Regions from separate parts of the Pseudovibrio sp. Ad13 genome, predicted to be linked through region 2. Evidence: riboswitches for the same ligand, from Rfam matches in the RefSeq annotation. Region 2 holds a riboswitch; each other region holds the start of a gene.
What was found. Region 2 has a riboswitch for thiamine pyrophosphate ahead of thiB (thiamine ABC transporter substrate binding subunit). Riboswitches for the same ligand answer to the same signal wherever they lie in the genome.
Positions count from the first base shown of each region.

Region 1: linked by a shared signal. The riboswitch ahead of PsAD13_RS04910 (ABC transporter permease) and the one ahead of thiB (thiamine ABC transporter substrate binding subunit) in region 2 are both predicted to bind thiamine pyrophosphate.
Region 3: linked by a shared signal. The riboswitch ahead of thiM (hydroxyethylthiazole kinase) and the one ahead of thiB (thiamine ABC transporter substrate binding subunit) in region 2 are both predicted to bind thiamine pyrophosphate.
Region 4: linked by a shared signal. The riboswitch ahead of thiC (phosphomethylpyrimidine synthase ThiC) and the one ahead of thiB (thiamine ABC transporter substrate binding subunit) in region 2 are both predicted to bind thiamine pyrophosphate.

Region 1 covers NZ_LMCC01000004.1:45,272-48,646, reverse strand. The annotation lists gene PsAD13_RS04915 (hypothetical protein) at 1-663, shown strand, start outside; TPP riboswitch at 793-900, shown strand; gene PsAD13_RS04910 (ABC transporter permease) at 1,027-1,785, shown strand; gene PsAD13_RS04905 (ABC transporter substrate-binding protein) at 1,812-2,750, shown strand; gene PsAD13_RS04900 (CHASE2 domain-containing protein) at 2,823-3,375, opposite strand, start outside.
Region 2 covers NZ_LMCC01000006.1:116,875-120,249, forward strand. The annotation lists gene katG (catalase/peroxidase HPI) at 1-1,879, shown strand, start outside; TPP riboswitch at 1,996-2,102, shown strand; gene thiB (thiamine ABC transporter substrate binding subunit) at 2,136-3,116, shown strand; gene PsAD13_RS09885 (thiamine/thiamine pyrophosphate ABC transporter permease ThiP) at 3,092-3,375, shown strand, end outside.
Region 3 covers NZ_LMCC01000002.1:496,061-499,435, reverse strand. The annotation lists gene PsAD13_RS03135 (phospholipase D-like domain-containing protein) at 1-433, shown strand, start outside; gene PsAD13_RS03130 (tyrosine recombinase XerC) at 515-1,474, shown strand; TPP riboswitch at 1,534-1,636, shown strand; gene thiM (hydroxyethylthiazole kinase) at 1,709-2,521, shown strand; gene thiE (thiamine phosphate synthase) at 2,505-3,146, shown strand; gene PsAD13_RS03115 (hypothetical protein) at 3,226-3,375, shown strand, end outside.
Region 4 covers NZ_LMCC01000003.1:31,159-34,533, reverse strand. The annotation lists gene PsAD13_RS04470 (hypothetical protein) at 1-1,247, opposite strand, end outside; TPP riboswitch at 1,431-1,551, shown strand; gene thiC (phosphomethylpyrimidine synthase ThiC) at 1,646-3,375, shown strand, end outside.

The sequences.
Region 1 (3,375 bases), on a different contig from region 2:
GAAACTCCAGCAGCACCGGCAGAAGACACATCTTCTGAGCAGGTTTTGCCGGTGACGGAACCTGCACAGCAAAGTACTGCAGTTGAGACCAATTCTGTTCCGCCAGCTGAAACCATTGGAACTGAAGCTGCGGTTTCTCCTGTTGCACAACAGAGCATACTTTACGAAGAGGCATTGACGCCGGGTGCTGCAGGTTCTGCATCACGCGGGAACGTTGTTTGGTCATTGGATGAAGCTAATGGCGATTCTGTCATCAAGGCTGTTGCGACGCTGCCATCTCGTAACTTCTCTGTTGAGATGACGTTGAAGCCGAATAGTGATCAGTCTTTGCCAGCCAGCCATCTGCTTGAGCTGAACTTCATCTTCCCAGAAGGATTTGATGGCAAAGGTGTTGAGAAGGTGCCTGGCCTGATCCTGAAGAAGACAGAGTCCGAAGCAGGTGATCCGCTTGATGGTGCTGCCGTGAAGGTTTCTGACACTCTCTTCTGGATTGCGCTGTCTGACAGTGATGAAGAAAAAGCAAAGAACCTGAAGCGTCTTTCTGAGCGTGAGTGGATTGATGTTCCACTGCTGTATAACAGCGGTCGCCGTGCAATGTTGACCTTTGAAAAAGGTACAACCGGCAACAAAGTTATCGCAGAGGCAATCAAGAGCTGGAAGTAATCTAGTTTCAGATATTTAGATTAGATTTCAAAGGCCTTGGCTCTCTCAGAGCTGAGGCCTTTTTCATTATGCTGTCGTCCGTCAGAGCAAAATCTGCTTGCATCCTTCAGCAGAAACGCGCATGTTCCTTGCTATTCCGAGGGGTGCTTTTCTTTCGAAAAGCTGAGATTGCGATGAGCTAAACCCTTTGAACCTGATCCGGGTAATGCCGGCGAAGGGACGGGACCTGAGCCATTCTTCCCGGATCTCCATGTTTGCATTTTGCTGTAACGGGAGATCCTGTGCTGAAAACATCCCAGAGAGCTAATGTAGCTCCGTTCTTCCGCCTGTTTGTGATGCCCAATACCATTGTTGGGAGTCTGCATGCTGAAGCGAGCTTTGAAACGAATTCTCCGAAGTCTTTTCGGGATTTTGCTTTTTATCGCCATTTGGGAAAGTGTGGTTCAGATTGGAGAGTTTCCTCCGTTTCTCTTGCCAGGTCCGGCGGCGGTTTTTTCCGCTTTTCTCAATCAAGGTGTTTTCCTGCTGCATCATGCAGGCATTACCGCTTGGGAGACTGTTCTCGGCTTTCTCTTTGGCGTGAGTGCTGGAGCTTCGCTGGCTGTTTTGCTGGCAGTGTCTCCCCGGATACGCCTGTTTCTGCTGCCTCCAATTGCAGCGACCCAATCTCTTCCTGTGTTTGCAATAGCCCCACTTTTAGTGCTGTGGTTCGGCTTTGGGCTCGCCTCCAAGGTTGTCATGGCCGTGATCGTGATCTTCTTTTCTGTAACCTCGACCTTCTTCGATGGTTTGCGCAGGACTGATCAGTCGCTGCTTGATCTTGGTAAGCTGCACGGCCTGAACCGCTGGCAAACACTTCGCTACATACGCATTCCCGCAGCTTTGCCTTCTCTGGCATCTGGTATGCGCATTGCTGCGGTCTTCGCGCCTATTGGGGCGGTGGTTGGAGAGTGGGTTGGTGCTAAAGGGGGGCTGGCATTCATCATGTTGCAATCCAATGCCCGCATGCAAACAGCGACTATGTTTGCGGCGTTGATTTTGCTTGCGGTGATGGTGTTGAGCCTGAGGGCAGTTGTTGAGTTCGCCACTTCTCGGATGATCTATTGGCAGAAAGAGATCTAGGTCTCAGAGTATGAGGACGTAACCTTATGAAAAAACTAGGTATTCTGTTTGGTGCGGCAATGCTTGCGAGTACGCTTCAAGTGCAAGCAGCGGGCAAGCTGACTGTGTTGCTGGATTGGTTTGCGAATCCAGACCATGCACCAATCGTGGTTGCCAAGGCACGGGGTTTCTTTGAAAAAGAGGGCCTTGATGTTGAGCTGATTGAGCCTGCTGATCCTTCCATGCCACCAAAGCTTGTTGCAGCAGGGCAGGGTGATATTGCAGTTTCCTATCAGCAGACGTTGCACCCGCAGATTGATGAGGGCATGCCGCTGATGCGGATCGGGACGTTGGTCTCTACGCCTTTGAACACACTGATTGTGTTGGAAGATGGACCAATCAAGGAGATTGCAGACCTGAAAGGCAAGCGTATTGGTTATTCCACATCCGGGTTTGAGAACGCCATGCTTGGGAAGATGCTTTCCAATGCAGGTCTGAGTTCTGACGATGTGGAGCTGATCAACGTAAACTTCTCGCTCTCACCATCTCTGATGGCTGGGCAGGTTGATGCGGTGATTGGTGGTTACCGTAACTTCGAGCTGAACCAGATGGAGATTGAAGGTGCGAAAGGCCGCGCGTTTTATCCTGAAGAGAACGGCGTGCCAGTCTATGATGAACTGATTTATGTGGCTCACAAAGATAAGCTGGATGATCCGCGTTTGAAGAAGTTCATTAATGCGATTGAGGCGGCTACTGTTTATCTGCTTAATAATCCGCAGGACTCCTGGAAGAGCTTCCTTGAGATCTATCCAAATCTGGATGATGAGCTGAACAAGCGTGCCTGGGCGGATACTCTGCCGCGTTTTGCCAGCCGTCCAGCTGCTTTGGACAATGGTCGCTATGAACGGTTTGCAAACTTTCTGATTGAGCAGGGGCTCATTAAAACAGCGCCTCCAGTTGAAACCTACGCGGTTGAACTGCGCTAACCGGTATAGGTCTAAACTAAAATTTGAGCCTCCGAGTTTCGGGGGCTCTTTTTATTTGTAGGCCAAATGCCGTTATTGCGCTGCATCCTTGACCGCTTCGTGTTGAGCCAGATCGCTGAGGATGTATTTCTCAAAAGCAGCATAGATGGTGTTGTACTCACCCTCAGAGAGTGATTTACATTCATCTACCAGCGTCAGGGCTTTCTTCTTGTCATTCTCCTCAAAGAGCGCAAAGACCATGTTGCAGTGGATGTTTTTGAGCTTGAGGAAGTTTTCTGAGAAGGCAAGTGATGGATCACCTAGCAACGCAAAGGAACGCATCTGGTAACGGCTGGTTTTGACTGGGATTGTCTCCAATGCTGCCAGTTCAGGCATCTGGCCGCGTGTCGTTTCACACATAAGAACGCTGTGACCGGCTTCTTTGCAATGACGGGCTAAATCTTCTGCTAAATCAACGCATTTACCGAGTGGGGCGTACCTGAAATGACGCCGTGTACCTGTTTCGCCAAGCGTTGCCAGGCCGGTTGAGATGCCGATATCGATTGTGACCGCGTGGTCCTTCATATTTTTCTGGTTGAAGTTGAACCGGTCCTTGAGATTGAAGCGCTTCATTTGCTTCTGCATT
Region 2 (3,375 bases):
AGCTGGCTCTTATCGTCTTGCAGATGGTCGCGGTGGCGGCGGTTCCGGCAACATTCGCTTTGCTCCGCTTAACTCCTGGCCTGATAACGCAAGCCTTGATAAAGCGCGCCGTTTGCTTTGGCCTATCAAGAAAAAGTACGGCAACGCTCTCTCCTGGGCTGATCTGATTATTCTCGCAGGCACTATCGCCTATGACTCCATGGGTCTGAAAACCTTTGGTTTCGGGTTTGGCCGTGAGGATATCTGGGGTCCGGAGATCGACACCTATTGGGGATCTGAGAAAGAATGGCTTGCGCGCAGTGAAGAGCGCTATGACGATCTGGATGACCCTTCAACGCTCGAAAACCCGCTTGCAGCAACCCACATGGGCTTGATCTACGTGAACCCCGAAGGCGTGAATGGCGTTCCCGGTCCGCAAAAAACAGCTGATCAGATCCGCGAAACCTTTGCTCGTATGGCAATGAATGACGAGGAAACTGCTGCGCTGACTTGTGGTGGTCACACCGTTGGTAAAACCCATGGACGCGGTGCCGTCGATAACATCGGCGTCGCACCGGAAGCCGCTGGTCTTGAAGAGCAGGGCTTTGGCTGGTCTAACCCCGGACAGGATGGCAAGGCAACGAATGCCTTTACTTCTGGTATCGAAGGTGCGTGGACCACACACCCAACCACATTCGATATGGGTTTCTTTGATATGCTGTTCGGCCATGAATGGGAGCAGGTAAAATCTCCTGCCGGCGCATGGCAATGGGAACCTGTTTCCATCAAGGAAGAAGACAAGCCTGTTGACCCAACGGATCCGTCTGTTCGTCACAATCCGATCATGACGGATGCGGACATGGCGATGAAGGTTGACCCGATCTACAACGAGTACTGTCAGAAATTCATCGCAGATCCTGAGTACTTCAGAGATACGTTTGCGCGTGCATGGTTCAAGCTGACACACCGCGACATGGGACCGAGAGCCAATTATCTTGGCCCGGATGTGCCGAAAGAAGACCTTATCTGGCAGGATCCTGTTCCAGCAGGCAACACCAACTATGATGTTACTGCGGTGAAAGCAAAAATTGCGGCAAGTGGTTTGAGCAATGAAGACCTGATCAAAACCGCTTGGGACAGCGCACGTACCTATCGCGGTTCTGATATGCGCGGTGGTGCCAACGGTGCTCGTATCCGCCTCGCTCCTCAAAAGGATTGGGTTGGCAATGAGCCAGACCGGCTTGCCAAAGTTCTGGCTGTGCTTGAACCAATCGCAGCGCAGGCAGGAGCCTCAGTCGCAGATGTGATCGTGCTGGCAGGAAATGTTGGTGTGGAAAATGCCATCAAGGCAGCTGGTTTCAACGTGGAAGTTCCATTCGCTTCTGGTCGCGGTGATGCAACAGATGCGATGACAGACGCGACATCCTTCTCTGTTTTGGAGCCTATTTCTGATGGCTTCCGTAATTGGCAGAAGCAAGAGTACGCTGTTAGCCCGGAAGAGATGATGCTGGATCGTGCTCAGCTCCTCCGCCTCACTGGCTGGGAAATGACTGCACTTGTTGGTGGCCTGCGCGTTCTTGGTGCCAATTATGGCGGATCAAAGCACGGTGTCTTCACGGACCGCGAAGGTCAGCTGACAACGGACTTCTTCGTCAACCTGACCGATATGGACAACAGCTGGCATCCACTCAAAGATGGCACCTATGAAATCCGTGACCGCAAATCTGGCAAGCCTAAGTGGACTGCAACCAGTGCAGACCTTGTGTTTGGCTCCAACTCAATCCTGCGCGCTTATGCTGAAGTGTATGCTCAGGATGACAACCACGAAAAGTTCGTCCGCGATTTCGTGGCAACATGGACCAAGGTCATGAACGCCGACCGCTTCGACCTGACAGCCTAATAAATGCGACGAGCCTGGGCAGGAAACTGCCCGGGCTTTTTATTGCAACTCCCTACAGGTGCTCTCCAGACGCTGGCTATATCCAGTTGCGCTTCTGTGTTTTTCCGGTTAAGAACCGCTTGACCTCGGGGTGCGCGTATTTGTCGTGCTGAGATGCTTTAGTGGCGAACCCGTTGAACCTGAACCGGCTAGAACCGGCGGAGGGAAGGGTACCGGTTTCATCCATCCTTGCCCTCTCGCCGCAATGGAGGATGACTTGAAACATCTGTTAATTGCTGCGGGATTACTCACTGCAACATCAGCGATGGCTGCTGAGAAGCCTCAACTGACAGTTTACACATACGACAGCTTCGTTTCTGACTGGGGCCCAGGCCCAAAAGTGGAAGAAGCGTTTGAGGCTGTATGCGAGTGTGACCTGAAACTTGTTGGCGTCGAAGATGGCGCAGCACTGCTTTCCCGCATTCGTCTTGAAGGTAAAAACTCAGATGCCGATGTGGTGCTGGGTCTGGACACCAATCTGGTAGAGACTGCCAAGAAAACTGGCCTGTTTGCACCACACACTGTTGAAGCCCAATACACACTGCCAGTGGAGTGGGCTGACGAAACCTTTGTGCCGTACGATTGGGGCTACTTTGCCTTCGTACACAAGGCTGGCGAAACCGTACCAACCAACTTCCGCGAGCTTGCAAAGAGTGATGCCAAGATCCTTATTCAGGATCCACGCTCCTCTACGCCCGGCCTCGGGCTGCTGCTTTGGGTGAAAGCGGCTTACGGAGACGAAGCTGCTGATGTGTGGGCGGATCTTTCCGATAACATCGTGACGGTTACAAAAGGTTGGTCTGAAGCCTACGGTCTTTTCCTTGATGGGGAAGCGGAGATGGTGCTCAGTTACACCACGTCTCCGGCTTACCACCTGATTGCCGAGGAAGATAACAGCAAGACCACTGCCGCGTTTGAAGAAGGCCATTACATGCAGGTTGAAGTAGCGGCAAAGCTTGCCGGGACTGATCAGCCAGAGTTGGCAGACAAGTTCCTGAACTTCATGGTTTCAGATGCTTTCCAGACAATCATTCCAACGACCAACTGGATGTATCCTGCTGTGACACCTGAAGGTGGTTTGCCTGCTGGCTTTGACACACTGCAGGTGCCTGAAAAAGCTTTGTTCTTTAAGCCTGACGAAGCTGCTACTGCAAGAAGTGAGGCTCTGCCGGAATGGCTAGAAGCGCTCAGCCAGTAAGTTCGCTTCCCGGTGTTGCCGCGGCATTGCTTGTCGCGGCACTCATACTTGGCACGTTGGCCGCGGTTGCTCTGCGAGCCGAAGCGGGTCACGGCTTTTCCTCTTCCGATTGGGCCGCTCTCAAGTTTACGCTCACGCAGGCCGTGCTTTCTGCTGTGATCAGTGTTGCGCTGGCTGTGCCGGTTGCGCGCGCCCTGGCGCGACGGCGGTTTCCGGGCCGCAGTTTGCTTATTGCCCTGCTTGGTGCGCCCTTCATTCT
Region 3 (3,375 bases), on a different contig from region 2:
ACAGATGACAAAAGCTAAGGAACGAGTGGACTTTGCTATCTTCACCTTCTCCAAAAGCTCCGGCATTGATGATGCCATGTTGCTGCTGATGGAGGCTGGGCGAAAGGTGCGTGGTGCGCTTGATGCCCGGCAAGGCGGACAGGACTGGGCAGCCACTCAGCCTTTAGCAGAAGCTGGTGCTGATTTGCATTTCGTTCGCGGTTCAAGCCGAATTGGTAAGCTTCATCATAAGCTTATGGTAATTGATGATAGCATTATGATTGTCGGCAGCTTCAATTACACAGGCCCGGCGAACCGGTTTAATGACGAGAACATCGTCGTTTTGGGGGATTCTGTGGTGCCAACCGAGAACCAGAAACGGTTTGCGATGGCCGCTCGGCAGGAAATTGACCGGATCATCAGTGATCACGGGCAGCCAATCGTCATCAACTGAATTTGCGCAGGCATTTCGCAAAGGCGTGTATGTTTATCTTTTGGTAACCATTCAGCCAGATTTGGCGCTTACACTTTGCGAATGGCAAATTCCCTTGATAGCGGCGAAGACTTACTCATCATCTGCAAACCAGATGTTACCGCAGCGATAGAAGACTGGATTGATCATCTGGGCTCTGAACGGCGACTGGCTGAACGGACACTGGAAGCGTATGAGCGCGACACCCGTCAGTTCCTGCGCTTCATGACCAGTTATGAAGGCGAACCGGTTGCCCTGCGGCATCTGGAGTCTTTGAAACCAAAGGACTTTCGCGCATTTCTGGCGACGCGTCGGAGGGATGGCGCGCAGACGCGGACGCTTGCCCGCGGGTTGGCTGGCATCCGCTCCTTCCTCTCGTTTCTGGAGGAGCGCGGTGAGGTGAATGCGGCTGGTGCTGCAGCTGTTCGTACGCCGAGACTTCCCCGCAGCCTGCCCAAGCCTATCCCCGTTGAGGAAGCCAAAGCGATTGTCAGCAGCGATCTCGCTTTTGAGGACACTCCCTGGGTTGAATCCCGCAACGCAGCGGTGTTCACACTGCTCTACGGTTGCGGTCTCCGTATCTCTGAAGCGCTGTCTCTGACATCGGCCTCAGCGCCGAAGGAGGGGGATAAGTCGCTGAAGATTCGCGGTAAAGGCAACAAAGAACGGCTTGTTCCGGTTCTGCCAGTGGTAATAGAAGCTATTGAAGCCTACAAAAAGCAGTGCCCTTATGATCTGTCGGGCAGCTCACCGCTGTTTCGCGGCGTTCGTGGTGGCCCGCTGAATGCGCGTATGATCCAGCTGGCCATGCAAAAAATCCGCAGTGCTCTTGGTCTACCAGACACCGCAACTCCTCACGCTTTACGCCATTCGTTTGCAACTCATTTGCTCTCTGAAGGCGGGGATTTGAGGAGCATTCAGGAGCTACTGGGGCACGCAAGCCTTTCTACCACACAGATTTATACGGAAGTGAACAGTGCACAGCTGTTGGACGCTTATGACAAGGCACACCCGCGTCGTTGATAGGTTGTCCCCCTCCCTCACATCACCTTGATCTCCCTTAGCAGATCCCCTAGGTTCGTCGATGTGAAACGGGGTGCCCGACACGTGTGTTGTGGCTGAGATCATACTCGAAGAACCTGCTCTGGATAATTCCAGCGAAGGGAGCACTCACGCCGTGTTGGGGGATAGATTGTCTGGCAGTTTGCCAAGTCCCTGATACCAGCTCTCTTTCGCACAACAAGACCGAGGATAAAAATGGGTCGTGTCGAAAGCGCTTGCGCAACTCTTTCTGCAATTCGTGACAACAGTCCACTCGTCCATAACATGACGAACATCGTGGTGGCCAACACCACAGCGAACGCCCTGCTGGCCATTGGCGCCTCCCCTGCCATGGTGGATGGCCCAGAAGAAGCCCCTGAACTTGCAAGTGTTACAGGTGCATTAGTGGTCAACGTTGGCACGGTTACCCCTGCTCAGGCAGAGGCGATGAAGCTGGCAACTGCTGCTGCCCACAAAGCTGGTCGCCCTTGGGTGCTGGACCCGGTGGCTGTTGGAGCGCTGACCTTCCGCACCAAGCTAGCTGGTGAATTGCTGGAGAATAAGCCGAGCGTCATTCGTGGCAATGCCTCTGAAATCATGGCACTTGCTGGTCAGGGTGCAGGAGGAAAAGGCGTTGATAGCACCGATAGTTCGGAGGCTGCTCTCGCAGGAGCGAAAGAACTGGCGAAGCAGACGGGCGCTGTTGTTGTTGTCTCTGGTCCGGTCGATTTCATCACTGATGGTGCGCGCACTGCTGAAGTCGCCAACGGGGATAAGATGATGCCTTATGCGACTGGTCTTGGCTGTACGGCAACGGCTTTGACTGGCGCAACACTGGCAGTTTGCGATGACCCATTTGATGCTGCTGTTGATGCAATGGTTTTCCTCGGAGTGGTTGGTGAAATTGCTGCAAAAAATTCAGCAGGACCAGCAAGCTTGCAGCTGGATATCATTAACGGCCTCTATCAGCTGAACAGCGATATCCTCAACGCAACAGCACGGATTGAAATGCATGAAACCGTTGCTTGATCTGTCCGTTTATCTGGTGCTGGGGCCGCAAGACTGCCCCGGTCAGGATCCCGTCGACATAGCAATCGCAGCCGCACAAAACGGCGCTACTGTTGTGCAGCTTCGTGACAAGACTGGCAGCACGCGCAAGCAAATTGAGCTGGCAGAGCGGTTGATGCGAGCGTTGAAACCGTTGAATGTGCCGCTAATCGTCAATGATCGTGTAGATGTTGCCTTAGCGGTTGATGCGGACGGTGTTCATGTTGGGCAGGATGATATGGATGCCACGAAAGCCCGGGAGCTGATCGGCTCAGATAAGCTGCTAGGTCTTTCGGTCAGCACTCAGGACGAGCTGGATACTGCGGATATTTCCGCCTGTGATTACCTTGGCATAGGCGCCTGTTTCCCGACGAACAGTAAGGATGATGCGGCTGACATGGGTATGCAGAGCTTTGCCGGTTTAACGGTTCAATCTCAGTTGCCTGTGGTTGGAATTGGCGGAATTTCGCTTGCTAATGCGGATCAGGTGATCAAAGCTGGAGCTGATGGGATTGCAGTTATTTCAGCAATCTGTGGGGCATCCAGTCCATCCGCAGCTACGCGCAAGCTTCAGGACATCGTCAAAAGCGTAAAAGACCTAGGGTGATAGGATAAAACACGCATTTACTCCTCGCAGAGCCCATCTACATTGATATATGAGAGGACTAGGCGGGGAGCTTTTAGTCATGAAACTTAGACAAACATCATTTTTGTGCATATTCTTCTGCACGTTTGCCTTTCTTGTTTCTGCAGCTCAAGCGCAAACCGCCTGTGAAGTCCGCAAATCAGAAATGGCGGAGCTGGGGGATTGGGAAAATCCCAAAGCACGTTTGAAA
Region 4 (3,375 bases), on a different contig from region 2:
AAGGCGAAGAGGTGATCCAGAAACTCATCGTAGCTGTTTGTGCCGGGCACAGTGACAGCTTGCGTCATCGCTTCAAGTGTTCCACCTGAGAACGCTTCAGGTCGGTTGCCCCACCCCTGATTGAGCATATAGGCACACAAGGCATTGCCAATGATCCGTCGGGAGAACGGATGGCCGTAGGCGGTCTCTTCCCAATCACGGTTGAGGTTCCAGTCATCAGTGACATCATGGTCATCAAAGATCATCGCGACCGGAAGATGCGCAAACAGGCGGCGCACCTGACTGAGGCCAACAACAAACTCTTTCAGAATTTTCTGTTCGCTCTCATAGAGCGCTGCTTCTTCTGGTGTCAGTCCTTCAGGAACGTCTGTCTCAACCAGATCCCATAGTGCTGGAGACCAGACAAGGAGGTACATTGCCAAGAATTCAGCAAGTGTGATCAGATGGTTATGGGCATGATCGGCAGTAAAGATTGGTTTTTCTACGCCACCGAACAAGACAAGCCAGAGCTTTCTGTTCTTCTCCAGACTTGGGAGAAACTTTTCGCGGCGGTAGTAGGTGTCGCCGTGTTGGTAGAAATCTGATGCCTTATCAGGCACTTTGCTTTCCAAGCCTGCCAGCTGTTCCTCAGTGATACCGAGTTTTTCGATGAGCGCATGGATAGCTCGCAACATGGGGCCAGCAACATCATCTGAGTAAATCTGATCGCCACTCATCACGAGGGCAGTTGGCCATTTTTCCTTGTCAATTTTGGTGCCGTTCTCAGCCCTGATATGCTTTGCCAGAAACTGATCAGCTGCGACCAGACCATCGCCGGATTCGTGATGTGGTTTGCGGCAGGACCCGTGCAGGAGCGAGGAAACTTTTGAGCTTAGCAGAAAGCCGGGAAGCTCCTGATTTTCATAGCAGAGATCAGGCGCCCATACGGAATGATCCTGCCAACCAGCCTCCTCGTCATCCTCCATACGCAGAGCGAGGCGATAGCTGATCCAAGTGTCATGCGGTAAAGGGCTTTGGAGAGGTAGATCGATCAGGAGGTAGTGGAGATGTACCCCTGCTGAGATCAGGTTTACCTCAGTTTGCGCTTTCGTCAGCTCGTAGGTTTGCGGCTCACGGCCTTGTGGGAGCAAATCCAGTTTCACATCCGCCGGAGCGCGCACTGCGAGCCAGAATGTTAAACGTGAGGTTTCCAGTCGACGCAAGATTGGGCCAGCTAAAACGGATGGGAGAGAACAGGTTTCAAGCATTCGTTGATATTATTTTTCGCGATATCCAGATGTGAAATTCTTAGATGAGAGATAGGTATGCAATCCTCAAAAGCCAATATGGATCAGCAACTCTCTTCTCTGAAAGACCAAACTACAAAAGTTTTCTGAACCCCGCCTGAACCGAACCTGCCTTGACAGTAGTTCATAATCGTTCTAGCAAAATCATGTATGCAGGGGAGTCTCACCAAGGAGACTGAGAGGCTGACAGAGCGCAAGCTCGGCGACGCGACCCTTAGAACCTGACCCAGTTGATACTGGCGTAGGAAGCACGGGTCGCGGGACCTGTTTATAAGGCTAGTGTAACAACCGCGATCTTAGCAGCAGAAGTTCTTTCTGCCGTTTCCCAGCCAAGACTCATCTGGTGTCTTTTTCGAGTTATGAACTTGAGGAGCACCATAATGACGACGCCAAACCCATCCATCACCACAGGCGCCTTGCCAGCAGCGCGTAAAATCTACGTTCGTGGCAGCCTGCACGAAGACGTGCTCGTGCCCATGCGCGAGATCAGCGTACACCCAACTGCAGGCGAGCCACCGCTGCCAGTCTATGATAGTTCCGGCCCATACACAGACCCAACGGCAACAACGAATATTTCTGAAGGTTTGCCTGCTCTACGGCGCAAGTGGATCGAGGCGCGCGGTGACACCGAGGAATATGATGGCCGTGAGATTAAGCCTGAAGACAATGGTTTTGTGAAAGGCGACCGGCTTGTTCCTGAGTTTCCGGTGAAGCCTCGCCCCTTGCGCGGAAAGGACGGTAAAGCCGTCACCCAGCTGGCCTATGCCCGCGCTGGCATTATCACACCGGAGATGGAGTTTATCGCCATCCGCGAAAACCAGTTGCGGGAAGCGGTTGCAGAAGAGCGGTGTGGCAATGACTGGGGTGCGAGCATTCCAGATTATGTAACACCAGAGTTTGTACGTGATGAGGTGGCTGCTGGCCGCGCGATCATTCCGTCAAACATCAACCACCCTGAGAGTGAGCCGATGATCATCGGGCGGAACTTTCTGGTCAAGATCAACGCCAATATGGGTACATCTGCTGTTACCTCTTCCATGGAAGAGGAAGTAGACAAGATGGTGTGGTCGATCCGCTGGGGTGCTGACACGGTGATGGATCTGTCTACCGGGCGTAATATTCACAACACCCGTGAGTGGATCATCCGCAACAGCCCTGTACCAATTGGGACTGTCCCGCTTTATCAGGCACTTGAGAAGGTGAATGGCATTGCCGAGGATCTGACTTGGGAGATTTTCCGCGACACCCTGATTGAACAGGCAGAGCAAGGGGTTGATTACTTTACCATTCATGCAGGTGTGCGCCTGCACATGGTGCCGATGACCGTCAATCGCGTGACCGGCATTGTCTCCCGTGGAGGCTCCATCATGGCCAAGTGGTGTCTGCATCACCACAAAGATAGCTTCCTCTATGAACACTTTGACGAAATCTGCGATATTTGTCGCCAGTATGATGTTGCCTTCTCCCTTGGTGATGGATTGCGTCCGGGTTCCATTGCAGATGCCAATGATGAAGCGCAGTTTGCAGAGCTGGAGACACTTGGAGAACTTACCAAAATTGCGTGGGCCAAGGATTGCCAGGTGATGATCGAAGGGCCGGGCCATGTGGCCATGCACAAGATCAAAGAAAACATGGATAAACAGCTGGAATGCTGCCATGAGGCGCCGTTCTATACGCTTGGGCCCCTTACTACCGATATCGCACCCGGTTATGACCACATCACCTCCGGCATTGGCGCTGCGATGATCGGGTGGTTTGGCTGTGCCATGCTTTGCTATGTGACGCCCAAAGAGCATCTGGGATTGCCGGACCGGGATGATGTAAAAACCGGCGTGATTACCTACAAGATTGCAGCTCATGCAGCTGATCTTGCCAAAGGCTTGCCAGGTGCCCAGCGGCGGGATGATGCCTTATCTCGTGCTCGCTTTGAATTCCGCTGGGAGGATCAATTCAACCTCTCTCTCGATCCCGATACTGCGCGAGAGTTCCACGATGAAACTCTGCCGAAAGACGCGCATAAAGTGGCTCATTTCTGCTCTATGTGCGGACCTAAGTTCTGTTCCATGCGGATCTCGCACGATATCCGCGC